DNA from 2 places in the Lactobacillus intestinalis genome. Region 2 is predicted to be linked to the other one. Evidence: riboswitches for the same ligand, from Rfam matches in the RefSeq annotation. Region 2 holds a riboswitch; the other holds the start of a gene.
The links. Region 2 has a riboswitch for lysine ahead of lysA (diaminopimelate decarboxylase). Riboswitches for the same ligand answer to the same signal wherever they lie in the genome.
Positions count from the first base shown of each region.

Region 1 (9,803 bases), 780 kb from region 2:
TTCCGGAATTGCAACCTATGGCGTATGTTTTAATTGGAATTATCGCTTTGAAACTGCTCTTGGAACTTCCACCATTCAATATTGAAATTCCTAATGCTGCTTTTGCAGCAATTGTTTTCTCGGTTTTAGGTTTAACGATTGCTTTCCACTTTGTTCGCGTTAAAAAGCACGGTCAAAAACATCTATAAAGAAAAAGTCCCACCTTGAATTATTGTCAAGATGAGGCTTTTTTATTCTCCAAGGATAATTTTCTTGATTTTGAATCAAATTTTAAGTTTTTTCTCTACATATTCTTTCAAAACAACTGCTTGATTGTGCTTCCGATTTTTTGCGCCATACAAAAACAACACATCTTCTGTAGCAAGTTGTGATTTTACATTTTCCACAAATTCAGGTGTAAACTGATTGTGGTTAAGCTCTTCAATGTATTTTTGCTTGAATTCTGGAAATTTCTCATCCTCATGATTGAACCACTTCCGCAATTCATTAGTAGGCCCGATTTCCTTATCCCATTCATTCAAATGGGCTTTAACCTTACTTACTCCGCGAGGCCACATTCGATCAATTAAAATGCGGTAGCCCGTTGGCTGCTCATGGTCATAGATTCTAACTAATTTAATTTCAGACATTTTTCTACCTCTTGAAAGGAAAAACATGGATTACAAAACTTATTTTACTACTCAACCAACCGATAAAATTGCTAAAGATTTGATTGGACGTCCGCTTTATTTTAATAATGGTGAAAAACTGGGTGGCTACATCGTTGAAGCCGAAGCCTACATGGGAAAACGGGATCGTGCAGCCCATTCTTACAACGGTCGGCGCAGCCAAGCAAATGAAGGCCTTTATGGTGCGGGTGGCACTTTATATATTTATTCTCAGCGTCAATATTTTTTCTTTGATGTTGCGTGTCAAGAAAAAGATGAGCCTCAGGGAGTGCTCATTCGTGCTATTGAACCAGTTTGGGGAATTGACACCATGATTAAAAACCGCAACGGTAAAACCGGCCCCCTTTTAACTAACGGTCCCGGTAAAATGATGCAAGCTCTAGGAATTACTAGTCGAAAATGGGATCTTCATTTTCTTACAGACTCTCCTTTTGAGATTGATCTTGATGATAAAAGTAAAAGAATTCCCCAGAAAATTGTTGCTTCAAGTCGCGTTGGGATTAACCAAAGCGATCCGCTTTGGGCCAATAAGCCACTCCGTTATTATGTTAAAGGTAATCCCTATGTTTCTAAAATGAAAAAACGTGATTTTGCTCAAAACAACGGTTGGGCTTGACAAATAGCCCTTTTCCCTTTAAGCTGTGTAACAGTTAAATATTTTCCAATGCAATAGAGGTTGCGACAAGCACAAGGATATTGTGAATACGCGAATATAATGATCAATATTTGAAGGATTGCCGCCGAAACGAGTTTATCTTTCGCGAGTTAAGTTTGTTGGGTTGCAGGAGAAGATCCTGCAGACTGTCTCGGTTCGTCCCCGAGGAGCGCTATAAGATTTGGTTTAATTACTGATGATTACGACCTCGCTGCATATGCGAGGTTTTTATTTACGCTTTTTATTGTATTGGCTTTACTTGAATAATTATTTGGAGGTTTTTTTCTGTGAAGTCAAAATGTAGATGGCTAGCTGCAATAATGGCAGTTGTGCTTAGTTTAATTATTGGAATTTCTACCAATTCTAAGGTTCAAGCAAAAAGTACGTCTGAGCCTTTAAAGATTGGTATGGAAGCCAACTATCCGCCATACAATTGGACTCAAACTACTAGTGCAAATGGTGCGGTTCCAATTGAAGGTTCTCACTCTTATGCAAATGGTTATGATGTTGAAATTGCTAAGAGAATCGGTAAAAGATTACACCGTAAAGTTGTTGTAGAAAAAACTGAATGGGACGGTTTACTTCCAGCATTAACTTCTGGCAAGATCGATTTGATTATTGCTGGTATGAGTCCAACTGCAGCCAGAAGAAAAGCGATTAACTTTTCTGAACCATACAGAAAAAGTACTTTTGTTGTTATCATGAACAAAGACAACAAGTACGCTGCTGCAAAGAAATTAAGCGATTTTAAGGGTGCTAAGTTAACTGCTCAACAAGGGACTTTGCACTATGACTTAATCAAGCAATTAAAGGGTGCTAAGAGAGAACCAGCAATGCGTGACTTCTCAGCTATGAGACAAAGTTTAGCTTCTGGCACTATTGATGGTTACGTTGCTGAAGACATCGAATTTGAAAGTTACCACAATGTTAACCCTAACATCGTTGCCGTTAACTTAAACAAGATGGCTGGTTTTCATGTAGATCACGATGATTCTGTAACTAGTATCGGTGTTAAAAAAGGCAACACTAAACTTTTAAATGAAGTTAATGCGACTTTAAGAAGCATCCCTACTAAAGAACGCGATCAATTGATGTCTAAGGCCATCAGAGAGCAACCAAAGGCTGGTAATAGTGCTAAGAAAGAAAACTGGCTTGTTTCAACTTGGAAGCAATATGGTCATATGATTCTTAGCGGTATCGGCATGACTTTACTTTTAGCTTTAGTTGGTACTATCGTTGGTTTCTTCATTGGTTTGCTCGTGGGTATCGTTCGTACTATTCCAACCCCTACCACTCGTGGCAAGCGTTGGGCTTTAAACTTTGTTAAGTGGTTATTATCAGTTTACGTAGAAATTTTCCGTGGTACTCCTATGATGGTTCAAGCAGCCGTGATCTACTATGGTATTGCTCAATTCTGGCACTTAAACTTGAACCGTACGGTTGCCGCTTTAATTATTGTTTCAATTAATACCGGTGCTTACCTTGCCGAAGTTATTCGTGGTGGCATTATTTCTACACCTGAAGGACAATTCGAAGCCGCTAGTGCACTGGGGATGACTCATAACCAAAGAATGTGGCACATCATTTTACCTCAAGCTATCAAGAACTGTTTACCATCAATTACTAACGAATTTATCGTAAACATTAAGGATACTTCAGTATTGAGTATTATTTCAGTATCTGAATTGTTCTTTGTTGGTACTACAATTGCGAGTCAAACTTTCCAATTCTTCCCAACATACTTAACTATTTCTGTAATTTACTTAATCTTGACCTTCACCATTACTCGTATTTTCAACTTGATTGAAAAGAAGCTTGAAGGCAACAAGAACTACAACTTAATGGCCAACCAAGTTCAAGTTGGTACACCTAAGGATACGGAGGCAAATAACTAATGACTGAAAGCAAGCAAACCATCTTAAGTTTAAAGCATATGCAAAAATCCTACGGTGATCACCAAGTTTTGCGCGACATTTCAGTTGATATTAATAAAGGTGAAATCGTAACGATTATTGGTCCTTCTGGTGGTGGTAAATCAACCACCTTACGTTGCATTAATTTGCTTGAAGAACCAACTGGTGGCGAAATTGATTTTCACGGTGAAAACATCCTTCATCCTGGATACAATCGTAATGAATTTCGTTCTAAGGTCGGCATGGTTTTCCAGCAATTTGACTTATTTGAAAACAAGAACGTTTTACAAAATTGTATGATTGGACAACAATTAGTACTTAAGCGTTCAAAAGAAGAAGCTAAGAAGATTGCTCTTGAAAACCTCAAAAAGGTTGGTATGGAACCATTTGTTAATGCAAAACCAAGCCAATTATCTGGTGGTCAACAACAGCGTGTGGCTATTGCCCGGGCAATTTCAATGGATCCTGAGGTACTTCTCTTCGACGAACCAACAAGTGCCCTTGACCCTGAAATGGTTGGTGAAGTACTTGATGTTATGCAAAAGTTGGCTACTACTGGATTAACGATGGTCATCGTTACGCACGAAATGGGCTTTGCAAAGAGTATTTCTGATAACGTTTTGTTTATTAGCGACGGCGTGATTACTGAACAAGGCCATCCAAAGGATCTCTTTGATAATCCTCAAAACGCCAAGACACAAAAATTCCTAAGAAATTTTAGAAAGATGGATTTCTAAAATAATAAAACACTTAGAAGCTGTAGCTTTTGAGTGTTTTTTGGTACAATGAAGCAAATCAAAGTGGGAGGAATTAGGATGACAAATCAAAATTACTACTTCGTCAAACCATATGACGAAGATTTAGCTAGACCACCTCACGAGAGTCTTGGTCAAATTCTAAATGAAACATACTTGCAGCCTTTTAACTGGAAGGGGCGCACAACTAGAAAATCTTATTGGATCAGCTTTTTAATCAACGCAATTTTAGCTTGTTTAGTAACTGGAATTACCAGCTACGCCTTAAACACTCATATTAACTTAGGGCTAAAATGGATCGATTTAGTTGTAAGTGTAGTCGTTTTAATTTGGATCTTTTTGGCTGGATTGGGACAACGAATTCGTCGTTTGCATGATGTCAACTACAGCGGGTATTGGTATTGGGCAACAATCGTGCCTTATGGTGCTTTATTTGTAAACTTTTACTTGATGATTCAACCATCAGTTCAAAGGCCTGTAAAATGGGGAAATTATCTTTTCTATAATTCAAATTCCCCAAGCAATAATTATTATGACCAAGTTTACAATCCTGAAATGGATCGTTCCAATATACCAGTTCCTACAATCGGTCAAATTCTAAAAGAGCACTTTTTTGATTGCTTCAAATGGAATGCCAGATCCACTAGAACTTCATATTGGGTTGGAAGCGCCGTTAATGTAGTTATCTCAATAATTGGCTTCATAGTTTACTACTTTGTTGCGTTCATGTTTTTCTTAGGAGCGCCATTTACTGAAATATTTAACAATAATCCGTTTCTTTTAACCTTTAGCATTATCTCTCTAATCGTCTTAGCCGCTTTTTGGATTTGGGCTACAATTGCGCAAATTGGTCATACAGTCCGTCGTTTGCATGATGCCGACTTTATCGGTTGGTGGTGGTGGATCGGCGTAATTCCATACATTGGTTCAATTTTGTTACCTCTCCTTCTGTTCCATCCAACAGTCGAAAAAGAAGTAAAATGGAATACTTACTTATTTGAAGAAACAGATAAAATCAAATAACTAAAAACCTCGAGCGTTTGCTCGAGGTTTTTTAAATGACATCTTTTCTTTGATTTAGCTGATATAGTTTCCAACCCGTATTAAAGTGATTCTCACGCGTTTTTCTTAAAGAGTCATAATCGCTCTCAAGACTGTCAATTGCATCTTGTAGCTTCTTATTTTGCTTTCTCATCGCATTTAACTCAGGATCATTGATAACTCCTTTAAGATGAGCCTTAGCAGCTAATTGACGACGACGATTTTCAAATTCTTCCTTCAAACTACCAATGCTATTTTCATAGCGAACCAGCTTTTTATTCACATCTACAATCTGATCGTTAAGCTGTTTAAAAAGTTTATATGGCATGTCAGATTTAATTCGATTACATTCACTACATGACAAGGTTAAATTATCTAAATCATTATTATGCGACAAAGAAACCGGGTCCTTGTGATCGACACTGGTTCCCTTGCGACCGCAATACTGACAGCGATAATGATACTTAGCCCGAATGCGCTCCCGATCAATATAATCAACCTCATTCAGTTGAAAGTTTACTGTAAGACCTAATTTTTCTAAATTATAGGCAAAATCACGCCCCTGATCTGGAATATAATCAATTTTACCTAATTCGCTCTTGATCACAGCATCATTAAATTCTTTACGTGGCAACTGCTGGAGTGCCAAGCGATTACCATCATAATCCTGAATAAAGGCTTCATAACGCTTGCGTAGTTGCTTCGTATTTACTAAATGATCTTCACTATCACCGTCATTATTGTTTCCAACATAGGTATACAAAAGAGCTTGGGCAAAAGTTTTCACAGTCGAATTAGCATAATCCTCAGCATTTTTCCCCATTTGTAAACAAATATCACAAATGCTCGTCAATTTAGGATTAATTAGACCTTCTTGTTTAAAATGAAGGGAATCAATCCGCAATCCACATGAACTACATTGAAATTTCACTTATTTATCCGCATCCCCCATCAACAAAATACTAAAGGCAATTCGCTGCATCTTGTCTTTTCCAGCAAAATCCCCCTTAAACAAATCTGGCAAAATATGCTTGATAAAGTATTGCACGCATACCATATCATCATACTTTTTAATAGTTTCCAAACTTTCCTTAAACATTTGCATAAAGACCGGATTAGGATTACCTAGTTCAATTTCACCATAGGCTTCATAGAGTAGATCCAATTTATCGCAAATTGATAAAATCTTTCCTTCCAAAGTATCATCTTTAGCTTCAGAAAGTCGCTTAGTATAGATAGCTTGGAATTCTTTGGGGATTTCCTCTTTGATAAACTTTTGGGTCATCTTTTCCTCCACTTCACCAATCATCTTTCGCAATTGAGGTGTGGCATACTTAACGGGAGTTTTAATATCACCGATAAAACGCTCGGTATAGTCATGGTTCAAGCTCTTTTCGTATAAAGCTTTCCAATTAACCTTTTGTTTTCCTACAACTTCTTCGATATCTCCCATCATTTGAGCCAATTCAGCGGTTCTATATGAGTGATCAGCCACTGAATGGTGTTGATATTTAAAGTAGCCCGGTGCACGATCGATTGACTCTAAACTATTGAATCCTTGAATATAAGCATTTAATCCCATAATTATCCCCCTTAGTAAAATGTCTAAAATTTTTACTATGTTATCAAAATTCAAAAAGTTATGCAAGACTTCTCTATTTACATTCTACCAGCTAGGGGGATTATGATTGCAAGCAAAAAAGCCAGAGCAAAACGCCCTAGCTTTCAGTTTCTATAATTCAAAGACTACTTGTTTTCGTCTTTTGCGGCCTTGTTAAGAAATTCTACAACAGCTGCTACGTGAGCAACACGCTTCTTAGCATTTCTCTTGTTCTTAGGTCTTTGGTTTGGTTCACAACCAGTGTTGTAATTTTCACCTTTACGCATAGTACTATACTTCCTTTCAGATTTTCGAAAATCTAGTTTAGTTTACCATTTACCCTTTACGAAATCAAGTCCAGTTCTAAACCCTCATATTTTCAAGCATCCCCGGTAGAATAATAGTATAGTTCAAAATCTTATTAGCATAGCTAGAATTATTCTTGAAATCCTTTATTGCCTTTTTAACTTCGGGCACATCATCGGTGATTATGCCATCAACGTGGTCATACATCAACCTTTTTATCAACCCCGACTGATTAACTGTCCAAGCATACACCGGATGATGATTCAGATGAGCTTGCCAAATAAAATCTGAATCCAAAGTTGAGTATTCCATTGAATAGCCTTTTGCGACACTTTCAGGATAAGTGAAATTATAAGGTTGAATATACAAAACTGGCAATTTTGGGTTGATTCGATGCAAATTTTCAACTACCCCATAATCTAACGATTGAACTTGATAATGCTTTTCAATAATTAATTTTCCATATTTTCGATTAAAGTATTCAAGCATCTTTTTTGAATCTTGAGGAGTGGTCTTAATTTCAATCAATAGTTTTTGATGTAGCTTTTTGGCAACTTTCAAATATTGATCAAAGCTTGCAACTTTTCCTTTGGACCCATTTTCTTTAGCAGTTAAATGAGTCAGCTCTTTCAAAGTTAACTCATTTGGCTTTTTATCTACGCCTGTAAGCTTCTTCAAATTTTCATCATGCATGACTACAAATTGCTTATCTTTAGTCTCATGCAAATCAATTTCCACATAATCAGGTTTTAGTCGAACTGTTTTCTTTAAAGCAGGGATAGTATTTTGGACTCCGTTTTCTTTACTTACCCCTCGATGAGAAATAATCAATGGTGCTGAAAAATTTGTTCCTAAATATAAAATATTGCTTATTGCAGCACCCATCACTAAAACAGCGATCATTATACTACTTAAACTAATAATAGCTTTATTAGTTTGCGTGTGACTGGATTTTTCTTGAATTCCAATTGGCTTAAACAAAAAACAAATTGCAATAACCGATGACCATATCAACACCACTTCACTGATAATCTGAATTATCGTTAAGTTAACAACAGCTATTATAAAAGATAATTTCCTAGGAAATATGTCACACGCAAGCTGCAATAAATAAAAACTACAATAAAAACCCAGCAGTATAATCGCAGCCAGTAAGGTTAATTCTCCTAAACGAATTAGTAAAGGACGCCATAATTTACCAGTTAATTTCCAACTTTGCTTCATTGCTGGCCATGTTTTCTGTTGCTTAAAAATCATCAAAGGCAAAGTTAAAATTAATCGCAATCCCAAGACTCCGATTACTAAGTAAAACAAAATTAAAATTAAAGCTAAAATCCAATTTTTAGTCATATAATCTAAGATAAAATCTGGAATTCGAATTTTAGATAAAAGTGGCGTTCTAAATATAATATCGGCAAAAGGAATAATAAATATAAAGTAGGCAATTAAAAGAAGTAGAGAACTAACTCGTAGAGTTTTTAAGCTGATAAAAGTTTCTTTAAAGACACTAGGTAATGTAAATGTAGCCTTTTTTATATTTTTTACACCAATCAATAAAAAGGCGAATTCACTATACACTATCAGCATCAATAAGATAAGCTCAATGATTAAAATTATAAAAATTGAGGTATGAGTGGTAATAATTGTGATCACGTTTTGATAAGAAACAAAGGGAATTGCCCCAGCTTGCAGTACAAAAGTTGTCACATATCGAAATAGCGGAATCACAATAAATTGACTAATTAAATCCAAACTTAAAAACAGTAGTATATACTGCAATAAATGCTTCTTAAATTCGCTAGTATACACTCTAATATCTTCAAATGCGCTTTTCACTTCAATCTTCCTCGCCTTCAAAATTCACCTTCCTTATTTTACAAAAAAAGCGCACTTCAAAGAAGTACGCTTAGATTCGATTTTAGCAAGTTTTGCCTTCTTGCATATCCTTTTCTGTGATTTCAGATGGCTTGAAGTTAACTACTCCAACTGCCCCATCAATAATTCCACTGTCATCAGACAAGCTTAAGGTGGCATTTCTAGCATTTACTACTAAATTATCTTCTAAAAATCCTGTTTCTGCTTTAGCAGTGTAAAGATCAAGACCAGCATTATTTTCAATTTTAATATCATAATCTGGATCTTTTTTGTCTAACACTACAAACTCAAAATTTGCTCCAATCGTACAAGTCCCACCTTGCTTTGAGTATTTAGTAGAACCATCATTCAAAGCCAAGAGAACAACTTGACCATCTTTAACATGCTTTTTGATGATTTCTGCAGCATCATCTTTAATGTTCATTTTTAAATCCATAATTTTACCCCTTCTTAATTAAACATCTTAGGAAAAATATACCAACTAACCCTCATTTGCACAATTTATCTGCTCAAAATACCAAACTATTTACTTTTTCTAAAATTTATTATTGCAAGCACCGCTAAAAAGGCTCAAAATGGTAAATAGAGTTTTTGGACGATTGTAATACGTGAGGGGGACCTTTTATGACCGTCTTAAAGAATATTGCTAAAGACAGAATTTTACAAATTACCGTACTGATAACAGTCGTCAGCCTTTTTTTTGCGCGACCAAGATTTGAAGATATTAACTTTCATACTTTATATTCAGTTGCTGCAATGCTGACGATTATTCAAATCTATGCTTATTTGCATGTGCTTGATGTACTTGCCTATAAACTCACTAGTATCGCTGATAATACTCGAAAGCTAAACATGTTGTTTACTCTTTTGGCAGTAATTTCAGGGATGTTCCTAGGCAATGACATTACAGCCTTAACTTTAATTCCGTTATATTTAAACATTGCAAAAAAATATAAATTACCGCAGATTTTACCAGTTACTTTAATTGGA
Region 1 covers NZ_CP072983.1:93,570-103,372, reverse strand. Annotated here, with positions in the region: gene KBW87_RS00525 (TerC family protein) at 1-188, shown strand, start outside; gene KBW87_RS00520 (DUF488 domain-containing protein) at 264-629, opposite strand; gene KBW87_RS00515 (DNA-3-methyladenine glycosylase) at 655-1,284, shown strand; lysine riboswitch at 1,331-1,506, shown strand; gene KBW87_RS00510 (ABC transporter substrate-binding protein/permease) at 1,611-3,218, shown strand; gene KBW87_RS00505 (amino acid ABC transporter ATP-binding protein) at 3,218-3,973, shown strand; gene KBW87_RS00500 (DUF805 domain-containing protein) at 4,052-5,014, shown strand; gene KBW87_RS00495 (HNH endonuclease) at 5,046-5,963, opposite strand; gene KBW87_RS00490 (YfbR-like 5'-deoxynucleotidase) at 5,964-6,614, opposite strand; gene KBW87_RS00485 (hypothetical protein) at 6,779-6,919, opposite strand; gene KBW87_RS00480 (glycerophosphoryl diester phosphodiesterase membrane domain-containing protein) at 6,996-8,774, opposite strand; gene KBW87_RS00475 (iron-sulfur cluster biosynthesis family protein) at 8,857-9,249, opposite strand; gene KBW87_RS00470 (SLC13 family permease) at 9,438-9,803, shown strand, end outside.
Region 1: it holds a riboswitch for lysine, as region 2 does, so the genes downstream of both, KBW87_RS00510 (ABC transporter substrate-binding protein/permease) here and lysA (diaminopimelate decarboxylase) in region 2, are expected to answer to the same signal.

Region 2 (9,803 bases):
ATGATTACTGGTGCTGCTCAAATGGACGGTGCTATCTTAGTTGTAGCTGCAACTGATGGTCCTATGCCACAAACTCGTGAACACATTTTGCTTGCTCGTCAAGTTGGTGTTAACTACATCGTTGTATTCTTAAACAAGTGTGATTTAGTTGACGACCCAGAACTTATCGACTTAGTTGAAATGGAAGTTCGTGACTTGTTAACTGAATACGATTACCCAGGTGACGATATTCCTGTTGTTCGTGGTTCAGCTTTGAAGGCTTTACAAGGCGACAAGGAAGCTCAAGAACAAATCTTGAAGCTTATGGATATCGTTGACGAATACATCCCAACTCCAGAACGTCAAACTGACAAGCCATTCTTAATGCCAGTTGAAGACGTATTCACTATCACTGGTCGTGGTACTGTTGCTTCTGGTCGTATCGACCGTGGTACTGTTAAGGTCGGTGATGAAGTTGAAATCGTTGGTTTGGTAGAAGACGTTAAGAAGTCAGTTGTTACTGGTTTGGAAATGTTCCACAAGACTTTAGACTTGGGTGAAGCCGGAGACAACGTTGGTGTATTGCTTCGTGGTGTTGACCGTGATGAAGTTGTTCGTGGTCAAGTATTGGCTGCACCTGGTTCAATCCAAACTCACCGTAAGTTTAAGGGCCAAGTTTATGTATTGAAGAAGGAAGAAGGCGGCCGTCACACCCCATTCTTCTCAGACTACCGTCCACAATTCTACTTCCACACCACTGATATTACTGGTGAAATTGAATTGCCAGAAGGTACTGAAATGGTTATGCCTGGTGATAACACAGAATTTACTGTTACTTTGATCAAGCCAGCTGCCATCGAAAAGGGTACTAAGTTCACCATCCGTGAAGGTGGTCGTACCGTTGGTGCCGGTCAGGTTACTGAAATCCTTGACTAATTTCTAACGATATAGTTAAAAAGATGCACTTTCTTCATGGAAAGTGCATTTTTTTGCTTCTATATTTGTTTTTTGTTAAGGTTTAAGGTAAGATAACTTAGTATGCAAGAAGCAAACTCAAAATGACATTGGAGGTATTTAATTAATGTCTGTTAAATGGGAAAAGACCGGAAAGACTACCGGTGAACTTACTTTTGATATTTCACAAGATGAAATCAAAACTGGCTTAGATCAAGCCTTTAAGAGAGTAAAGAAGAATTTACGTGTTCCTGGTTTTAGAAAAGGCCACGTATCTCGTGTTATTTTTGATCAATACTACGGTGAAGAAGCATTATATGAAGATGCTTTAAACATGGTATTGCCTACTGTATATGCAGCAGCTGTTAAGGAAGCTGGCATTAAGGCTGTTGGTCAACCTAGAATTGAACCAGTTTCAATGGATAAAGGTAAAGACTGGACTATGAAGGCTACTGTTTCAGTTGAACCAGAAGTTGAATTAGGTGACTACAAGGGTATCGAAGTTCCAAAGCAAAACACTCGTGTTTACGCTAAGGATATTGATGCTGAACTTGACAAGCGTCGTGAACAAAATGCTGAACTTGTTCTTAAGAAGGGTAAGGCTGAAAAGGGCGACACTGTAACTATTGATTACAAGGGTACTATTGATGGCAAGCCATTTGATGGTGGTTCCGCAGATAACTACTCACTTGAATTAGGTTCAGGTACTTTCATTCCTGGTTTTGAAGATCAACTTATTGGTCACGAAGCAGGCGATGATGTTGACGTTGTAGTAACTTTCCCTGAAGATTACGGTGCAAAAGATTTAGCTGGTAAGGAAGCTCATTTTGCAACTAAGATTCATGAAGTTAAATCAAAGCAACTTCCAGAATTAGACGATGAATTTGCTAAGGACGTTGATGATTCAGTTGAAACTCTTGATGAATTAAAAGACAAGATCAAGAAAGACTTGAAGGAACAAAAGGAAGAAGCTGCTAAGGATGCTATCCAACAAGCTGCAATCGAAGGCGCTGTAGACAACGCTAAGATTGATGAAATTCCTGATGCAATGATCCAAGACGATGTTAATACTCAATTAAACCAATACTTGGGTAATATGCAACGTCAAGGTATCGATCCACAAACTTACTACAAGTTGACTAATACCAACGAACAACAATTACGCGCACAATTTGCTAAAGATGCAGCAGAACGTGTAAAGACTAACTTAGTTCTTGAAGCAATTGTTGCTGCAGAAGGTCTTGAAGCAACTAAAGAAGAAATGGATAAAGAAATTAAGGATCTTGCTAGTGAATACAACATGGACGAAAAGACTGTTCGTGCAACTTTGAGCGATGACATGTTGAGCCACGATATCACAGTACGTAAGGCAATGGATCTTATTACTGATGGTGCTAAGCAAGTTGCTAAGTCAAAGCTTAAGGATGACAAAGACGACAAGTCTGATAAGTAATCCATAAACTATTCTAATAAAAGAGGCAGCTGTTATTTGGCTGTCTTTTTTGCTATAATTGAGCAGATTTCTTTATTATTACCGTTTTTATGATAATCTTAAAATGGTAGATATTAGAGGGGGAATAATATGGCAACACAGTTTACAGATCAAGAAGAGATTAAATGCTCTTTTTGTGGTAAAACTCAAGATCAAGTCAAGAAAATGATTGCAGGTAATGGTGTATATATCTGTAATGAATGTGTTGATTTATCTAAAAAAATTATTGATGATGAATTGCGTGTCGATTCTCTTAAAAAAGCTCGTGACTTACCAAAACCAATGGAAATTAAGGAACAGCTTGATCAATATGTAATTGGTCAAGATCGCGCTAAACGAGTACTCTCAGTAGCCGTATATAATCACTATAAGCGGATTAGTCAAATGGATGTTGACTCTTCTACTGAGCTTCAAAAGTCAAATATTGCAATGATCGGACCTACGGGTTCTGGTAAAACTTATTTGGCTCAAACTTTAGCCCGTATTTTGAATGTTCCTTTTGCAATTGCTGATGCAACTACTTTAACTGAAGCAGGTTATGTTGGAGAAGACGTAGAAAATATTTTGCTTAAGCTCTTACAAAACGCTGATTATGATATTGAACGCGCTCAACGCGGTATCATTTACATTGATGAAATTGATAAGATTTCTAAGAAGTCAGAAAATGTTTCAATTACCCGAGATGTATCAGGGGAAGGCGTTCAACAATCCTTATTGAAGATTTTGGAAGGTACCATTGCGTCTGTTCCACCACAAGGGGGACGTAAGCATCCTCAACAAGAAATGATAAAGATGGATACTTCAAACATTCTCTTTATTGTGGGTGGGGCTTTTGACGGAATCGAACAAATTGTTAAAAACCGTTTAGGTAAGAAGACAATTGGATTTGGCGCTGAAAATCAATTGAATCAGATGGATGAAGATGACTGGACTCATCATTTAACTACCGGTGATTTGGTAAAATTTGGTATGATCCCTGAATTTATCGGGAGAATTCCAGTTATTACTACTTTGGATAAGCTTAATAGCAAGGATTTAGTAAGAGTACTTACTGAACCAAAGAATGCTTTGATTAAACAATATCAAAAGTTACTATCTCTTGATGGGGTAAATCTTAGATTTACTGATGGTGCTTTAAAGGCTATCGCTGATTTAGCTATTGAGCGTAATATGGGTGCACGTGGATTAAGAACTATCATTGAAAATTCAATGATGGACGTAATGTACAGGACTCCTAGTGAAGATGATATTGAAAAGGTTGAAATTACCAAGGATGTTATTACGCGTCATGCACAACCCAGAATTACGCGTAAAGATTCAGATAAGCAAACAACTAAGGTAACCGCAAATGATAATTAAAAATAGTGATTATGCAGTTAGTGCCGTAAGAGAAGATCAGTATCCAAAAGATAATTTGCCTGAGATTGCTTTAGCAGGTCGCTCAAACGTTGGAAAATCCAGCTTGATAAATACACTCCTAAAGAGAAAAAATCTTGCTAGAACGTCTTCTCAGCCCGGGAAAACGCAAACGCTAAATTTTTATATTGTTAATGAGGAATTTTATTTAGTAGATGTACCCGGATATGGTTATGCAAAAGTTTCTCAAAAACAACGAGAAGCTTTTGGTGAAATGATCCAAGATTATCTAGAAACGCGTCCTAACTTAAAAGGGCTGATTATTTTAGTCGATGCTCGTCATGAGCCTACAAAAGATGATATTGCCATGTATGATTATGCGCAATATTTGAACTTGCCAATTTTGGTAGTGTGCACCAAAATGGATAAAATTAAAAAGAGCCAAGTAAATAAGGTGCTATCAAATTTAAAAAAGCATCTGGACTTGAGTTATGAGAATGTTTCTGTCCTTACATTTAGTTCTGTGTCAAAATTGCACGTTAAAGAACTTGGAGATTGGATTGAGAAGCATTTAGAAGATTAAAAAAGAGAGGAATCACATTCCTCTCTTTTTTAGTTTGCGCTGAGATTATTAAAATGGGGCAAGTTTTGAATGAAGTTTTGATAGTCACTTTCTTCTTCAGTAGAAGTTATATTTATGCTTGAAAAATCACAATTATGTAAGTCAGTTTCACTAATTTCAATTTGATCTGTAAAGGTAGCATTCCCAATTAATTCGATCCAATAAGTATGATTTTCGTGATGGACAATTGTTTGAACTTTTCCACCCGGATTGTAAACGTCAATTGATTGATTAAAGAATCCTTTCTCCGGATGAGTCAAACAAAATGCCAAAGATGTGGCCGACATTCCAGTTCCGCAGGCATTTGTAAAACCTACTCCGCGCTCATAGGTACGTACAAAGAGCTTGTTTTTACCGAGGATTTGGGCAAAGTTGACATTGACTCCATCTGGGAAGTAAGGATTATCACCGTTTAAATATTTTCCAACTTCTTTTAAAATATTACTTTCAATTTGATTTTGATCCATAAAACTAATCAAATGGGGATTGGGAACGGCAATTGAAGTAAAACGTAGACCGGGATAAATTTCTGGTAAATATTGGTCAATGATGCGATTGTAACCTAAATTTTGGAAGGGAAGAGAGCTTTTATTAAAAGATACCGGAGAAATCTCGACTGCGAAGGCTTTTACTCCTTTAGCTAAATTATCAGGCTTACGAACACGTAAATTAGCATTCATGGTGTCTACTAAAAAGTTGTCTTGATTATATTTTTTGGATAAATAGCGAGCGACAGTTCTTAGTCCATTCCCACACATTGAGGCCTCACTACCATCGGTATTGATAACTCGCATTTGCGCTAAAGCTTGTGGCCGGGTAGGAGAATTAATTGCTAAAACACCATCGGCTCCATTTAAAATTCCTGATGAGGGATTAGTGATTTTTTTAGTGAATTCAACTAATTCTGTATCTGTAAGAGGAGTGGAAAGTTCTGTTTGATCTAGAATAAAAAAATGGTTTTGAGAGCCGTGCACTTTATATAAAGTTGACATGTAAAGAATCCTTTCTAGAAAAATTGTTTGTAAATTGTTTTAACTACTTGATCAGCTTCTTCTTTCTTGGTTCCAATCATGATTGAAATTTGTGAAGCGCCTTGGTTGATCATTTGAGGTGAAATATCCTCTTTGTTTAGGGAGGCCAGGATTTGTGAACTAATTCCATGTTCATATTTCATCCCTTCGCCGACGATCATAATAATGGCATAATCATCAATCCATTCAAGTTGATCGGGATTAATTAAAGACTGAATTTCGTTACAAATTAAATCAATTAATTGATCATTTAAAAACTGGCGATTAAAGATAATTGTGATATCGTCGATCCCAGAAGGCATATGTTCGTAAGGAATATTATGCTTATAAAGAATTTGTAAGATACGTAAAGTAAAGCCGGCTTCTTTATTGAGCAAATATTTATGCAAATAAAGAGCAGAGAAGTGTTTTTGACTCGCTACTCCTGTAATAGGATTAAGAGGCTTAAATCGCTTGTCAGGGACAATCATGGTACCAGGATTTTGAGGATCATGAGTATTTTTGACGTTAATTGGAACTTCCCCTTCAATGGCTGGAATTAAAGCTTCATCATGGAAAACAGAAAATCCCGCATATGACAATTCACGCATTTCGCGGTAAGTCATGGTCTTTATAGATTGAGGATGATCAATAATAGCTGGATTAGCTGCGAAGATTCCATTGACATCTGTAAAGTTTTCATATAGGTCTGCATGCAATCCCTTAGCTAAAATTGCCCCGGTGATATCCGAACCTCCTCGAGAAAAAGTGGCGATATGGCCAGAAGGTGTAATACCAAAAAAGCCTGGAAAGATGACATGTTCATCAGAATCTATTTTAATTTTATCAAGATTGAGGTAGGTCTCAGGACTCACAATCGCATCATTAGGTTCACCAGTAACGGTTAAACCGGCTTCATGAGGATCTAAAAACTTAGTTTTAATTCCTTTTTGATTTAAAATCATTGCAATTAATCGTGCATTTAATCGTTCGCCATGAGCTTTAAATGCGGCAATTAGATAATCATCAGTTGGATAAGAAGATTCGGGTAAAGAAAGTAGAATATCTTTAATTATGTTAAGTTGAGTCTCATCTAATCCAAAAAAATGACCAATTTCTTGATAGCGACTATAAATTTCGTCAACTATTTTTGAATAGTTTTGATGATTTAGGACAGTTTTTGCATATTTAATTAAAAGATCTGTAACTTTAATATCCGAGCTATTTCTTTTACCAGGAGCTGAGACAACCATTACTTGTCGAGATGGGTCAGCTAAAATAATCTCAAGTGCTTGATTCACACTAGTGCCGGTGGCTAGCGAACTACCACCAAATTTTACTACTCTCATATCAGTACTTCCTTTTAGTTTAATTAAAGCTGCAAGTAAATGTGCTTTAATTAAAAGATTTTAATTGAAGTTTAACATTAATTTTCAAACTTGCAATAAAAATTAAAAAATCATGTAAAACTATTGACTCTGTTTTTAATAAAATATACAATTTAGTCAAATTCGAAGAGGCGCAACTGACAAAAGTAGCAATTAGGAGTTTAGGCAAAACTATGATGAATTGTGAAAGGGGAAGTTGCCGAAGTGATAATATGAGGCCAAGTATTATTTGCTGGGATGCAATTTAAGAGATTGTAAACTGTCGCGAAAATTAAGATTCGCGGAGCGCTATCGATCATAAGATTAAAAATAATTTAATCCGTTGTTTGTTGAGCGCAGACAATGGATTTTTTATTAGCGCTTCTATTTTTTAGAAATGCAGGCAAAATATGAATTCACAAATTACTAATCAGATTAATCAAGCAGGTCATTTAACTATTGGAGGAATGGATAGTCTTGAGCTAGCTAAAGAATATGGGACTCCTTTAGTTGTATATGATGTTAGTCAAATTCGTCATCAAATTCGCGCTTTTAAAAAGGTGTTTGAAGAAGAACAAGTTAATTATGCAGTGAGTTATGCAAGTAAAGCTTTCGCTTCAATTGCAATGTATCAAGTTGCCAATGAGGAGGGAGCTTATACCGATGTTGTGTCTGCAGGTGAGCTTTATACAGCTATGAAGGCCAATTTCCCAATAGAGCGGGTTAGTTTTCATGGCAATAATAAATCAAAAGAAGAGCTTGAAATGGCTGTTAAAAACCATGTTGGCAAAATTATGATTGATAATTTCTATGAGATTGATTTACTTAGTCAGGTTCTTGAAGAACAAGATAGTGAGATCAACGTGATGCTTAGAATCACGCCGGGCATTTCAGCTCACACTCATGAATATGATCAAACTGGTCAAGTAGATAGCAAATTTGGTTTTGATCTAGATTCTGGTCAAGCAGACAAAGCTTTACAAGAAGTTTTGAAAAATCAAAGAATGCATATGTTAGGGATTCATGCCCATATTGGTTCACAAATTTTTGAACTTAATGGTTTTGAAATGGCGGCAGCTAAATTGGTTGATGTTGCAGCATCTTGGAGAAAAAATTATGATTATACAGCTCAAATAATCAATGTCGGTGGTGGTTTTGGAATTAAATATGTTCAAGAAGATCATCCTCTAAAGCCAGAAGAATTTGTAAAAGTCATTGTGAAAACAATTAAAGATGAAGCAACTAAACATAATTTTCCCATTCCTGAAATTGATATTGAACCTGGGCGCTCCATTGTAGGACCAGCAGGGTACAATCTCTACAAAGTAGGAAGCATGAAAGAAATTCCCGGCTTAGTTCCTTATGTTGCTGTTGATGGAGGGATGGGAGACAACATTCGTCCAGCTCTTTACCAAGCAAAATATGAAACAGTTTTAGCTAACGATCCACAAAGAAAGGCTAGTCAAGAATTTCATGTGGCTGGTAAATATTGCGAATCGGGCGATATTTTAGCAGATGCTAAGTTACCTTCGTTAAAAGCAGGTGACATTTTGGCCATGCTTGATACTGGTGCTTATGGGTACTCAATGGCTTCAAATTATAATCGTAATCCTCGTCCCGCTGTCGTTTTTGCAGAAAATGGGAAAGCACAAGTAGTAGTTAAAAGAGAATCCTTAGAAGATTTAATTCATTTAGACCAAGATTACAATATTTAATGTAGAAAAGAGATAAAAATGTCAAAGTTAGATGCTCAAAGTATTATTAATTATATTGGAAATGCTCCTAAAAAAATGCCAGTCAAAGTTTATCTTAAAGGAGATTTGGAAAATCTTGACTTTCCAGAAGAGATTCAAGATTTTGTCAATGCTGAAAGTGGCGTGATTTTTGGAGATTGGCAAGTAATAAAAGAATTTTTAGCAAACCATTCGCAAGAGATTGAAGATTATCATGTCGAAAACGATGCCCGTAATTCTGCCGTACCTTTACTGGATTTAAAAGAAATCAATGCTCGTATTGAGCCAGGAGCTTTGATTAGAGATCATGTCGTAATCGGTAATAATGCAGTAATTATGATGGGAGCAGTGATTAATATTGGTGCCGAAATTGGTGATGATTCTATGATTGATATGGGTGCTGTCTTAGGAGGACGTGCTATTGTAGGAAAGCATTGCCACGTGGGTGCCAATGCAGTTTTAGCAGGCGTAATTGAACCTGCTTCTGCGGAACCAGTAAGAATTGATGATAATGTTTTAATTGGTGCTAATGCAGTAGTAATTGAAGGCGTTCATGTTGGTGAAGGTGCTGTAATTGCGGCAGGGGCAATTGTAACTCATGATGTAGCTCCTTATACTGTGGTGGCAGGTGTGCCAGCTAAAGTTATTAAAAAAGTTGATCAAAAAACCGAAAGCAAAACTGGTTTAGAAGATAATTTAAGAAAGATATAGCGATGATTTTAACAAAAGAAGAACTTATTCAGATTAGGCGTCATTTACATCAAATTCCGGAATTAGCTCTTAAAGAATTTAAAACTCATGATTATCTTTTAAATATTATCAAGAGCTTTAATCAAGATTATTTAAAAATCGAAGTGCCACAATCGCTTCCAACTGCCATTTTAGTATTGGTAAAAGGTAAAAATCCTCAAAGAACTATTGGTTATCGTGCAGATATTGATGCTTTACCGGTTAATGAAAAAACTAATCTTCCATATGCTTCTAAAAATCCTAATGTAATGCATGCGTGCGGACATGATATTCATATGACAGTTGCTTTAGGACTTTTAAACTATTTTAGTGAGAATCAACCTCAAGATAATTTATTGTTTTTCTTTCAGCCGGCTGAAGAAAGTGAAAGTGGCGGTAGACAAGCCTATGAAAAAGGAATTTTTCATGATGAGTTTAAACCGGATGAATTTTATGGTCTACATGACAATCCAGCTTTGCCAGCAGGTGCAATTGGTTGCCGAATGGGAACTTTGTTTGCAGGAACCACTGAGGTAAATATTGACATTACTGGTAAAAGTG
Region 2 covers NZ_CP072983.1:1,014,198-1,024,000, reverse strand. Annotated here, with positions in the region: gene tuf (elongation factor Tu) at 1-915, shown strand, start outside; gene tig (trigger factor) at 1,061-2,386, shown strand; gene clpX (ATP-dependent Clp protease ATP-binding subunit ClpX) at 2,516-3,784, shown strand; gene yihA (ribosome biogenesis GTP-binding protein YihA/YsxC) at 3,774-4,364, shown strand; gene dapF (diaminopimelate epimerase) at 4,394-5,395, opposite strand; gene KBW87_RS04610 (aspartate kinase) at 5,410-6,762, opposite strand; lysine riboswitch at 6,920-7,101, shown strand; gene lysA (diaminopimelate decarboxylase) at 7,191-8,495, shown strand; gene dapD (2,3,4,5-tetrahydropyridine-2,6-dicarboxylate N-acetyltransferase) at 8,514-9,224, shown strand; gene KBW87_RS04595 (N-acetyldiaminopimelate deacetylase) at 9,227-9,803, shown strand, end outside.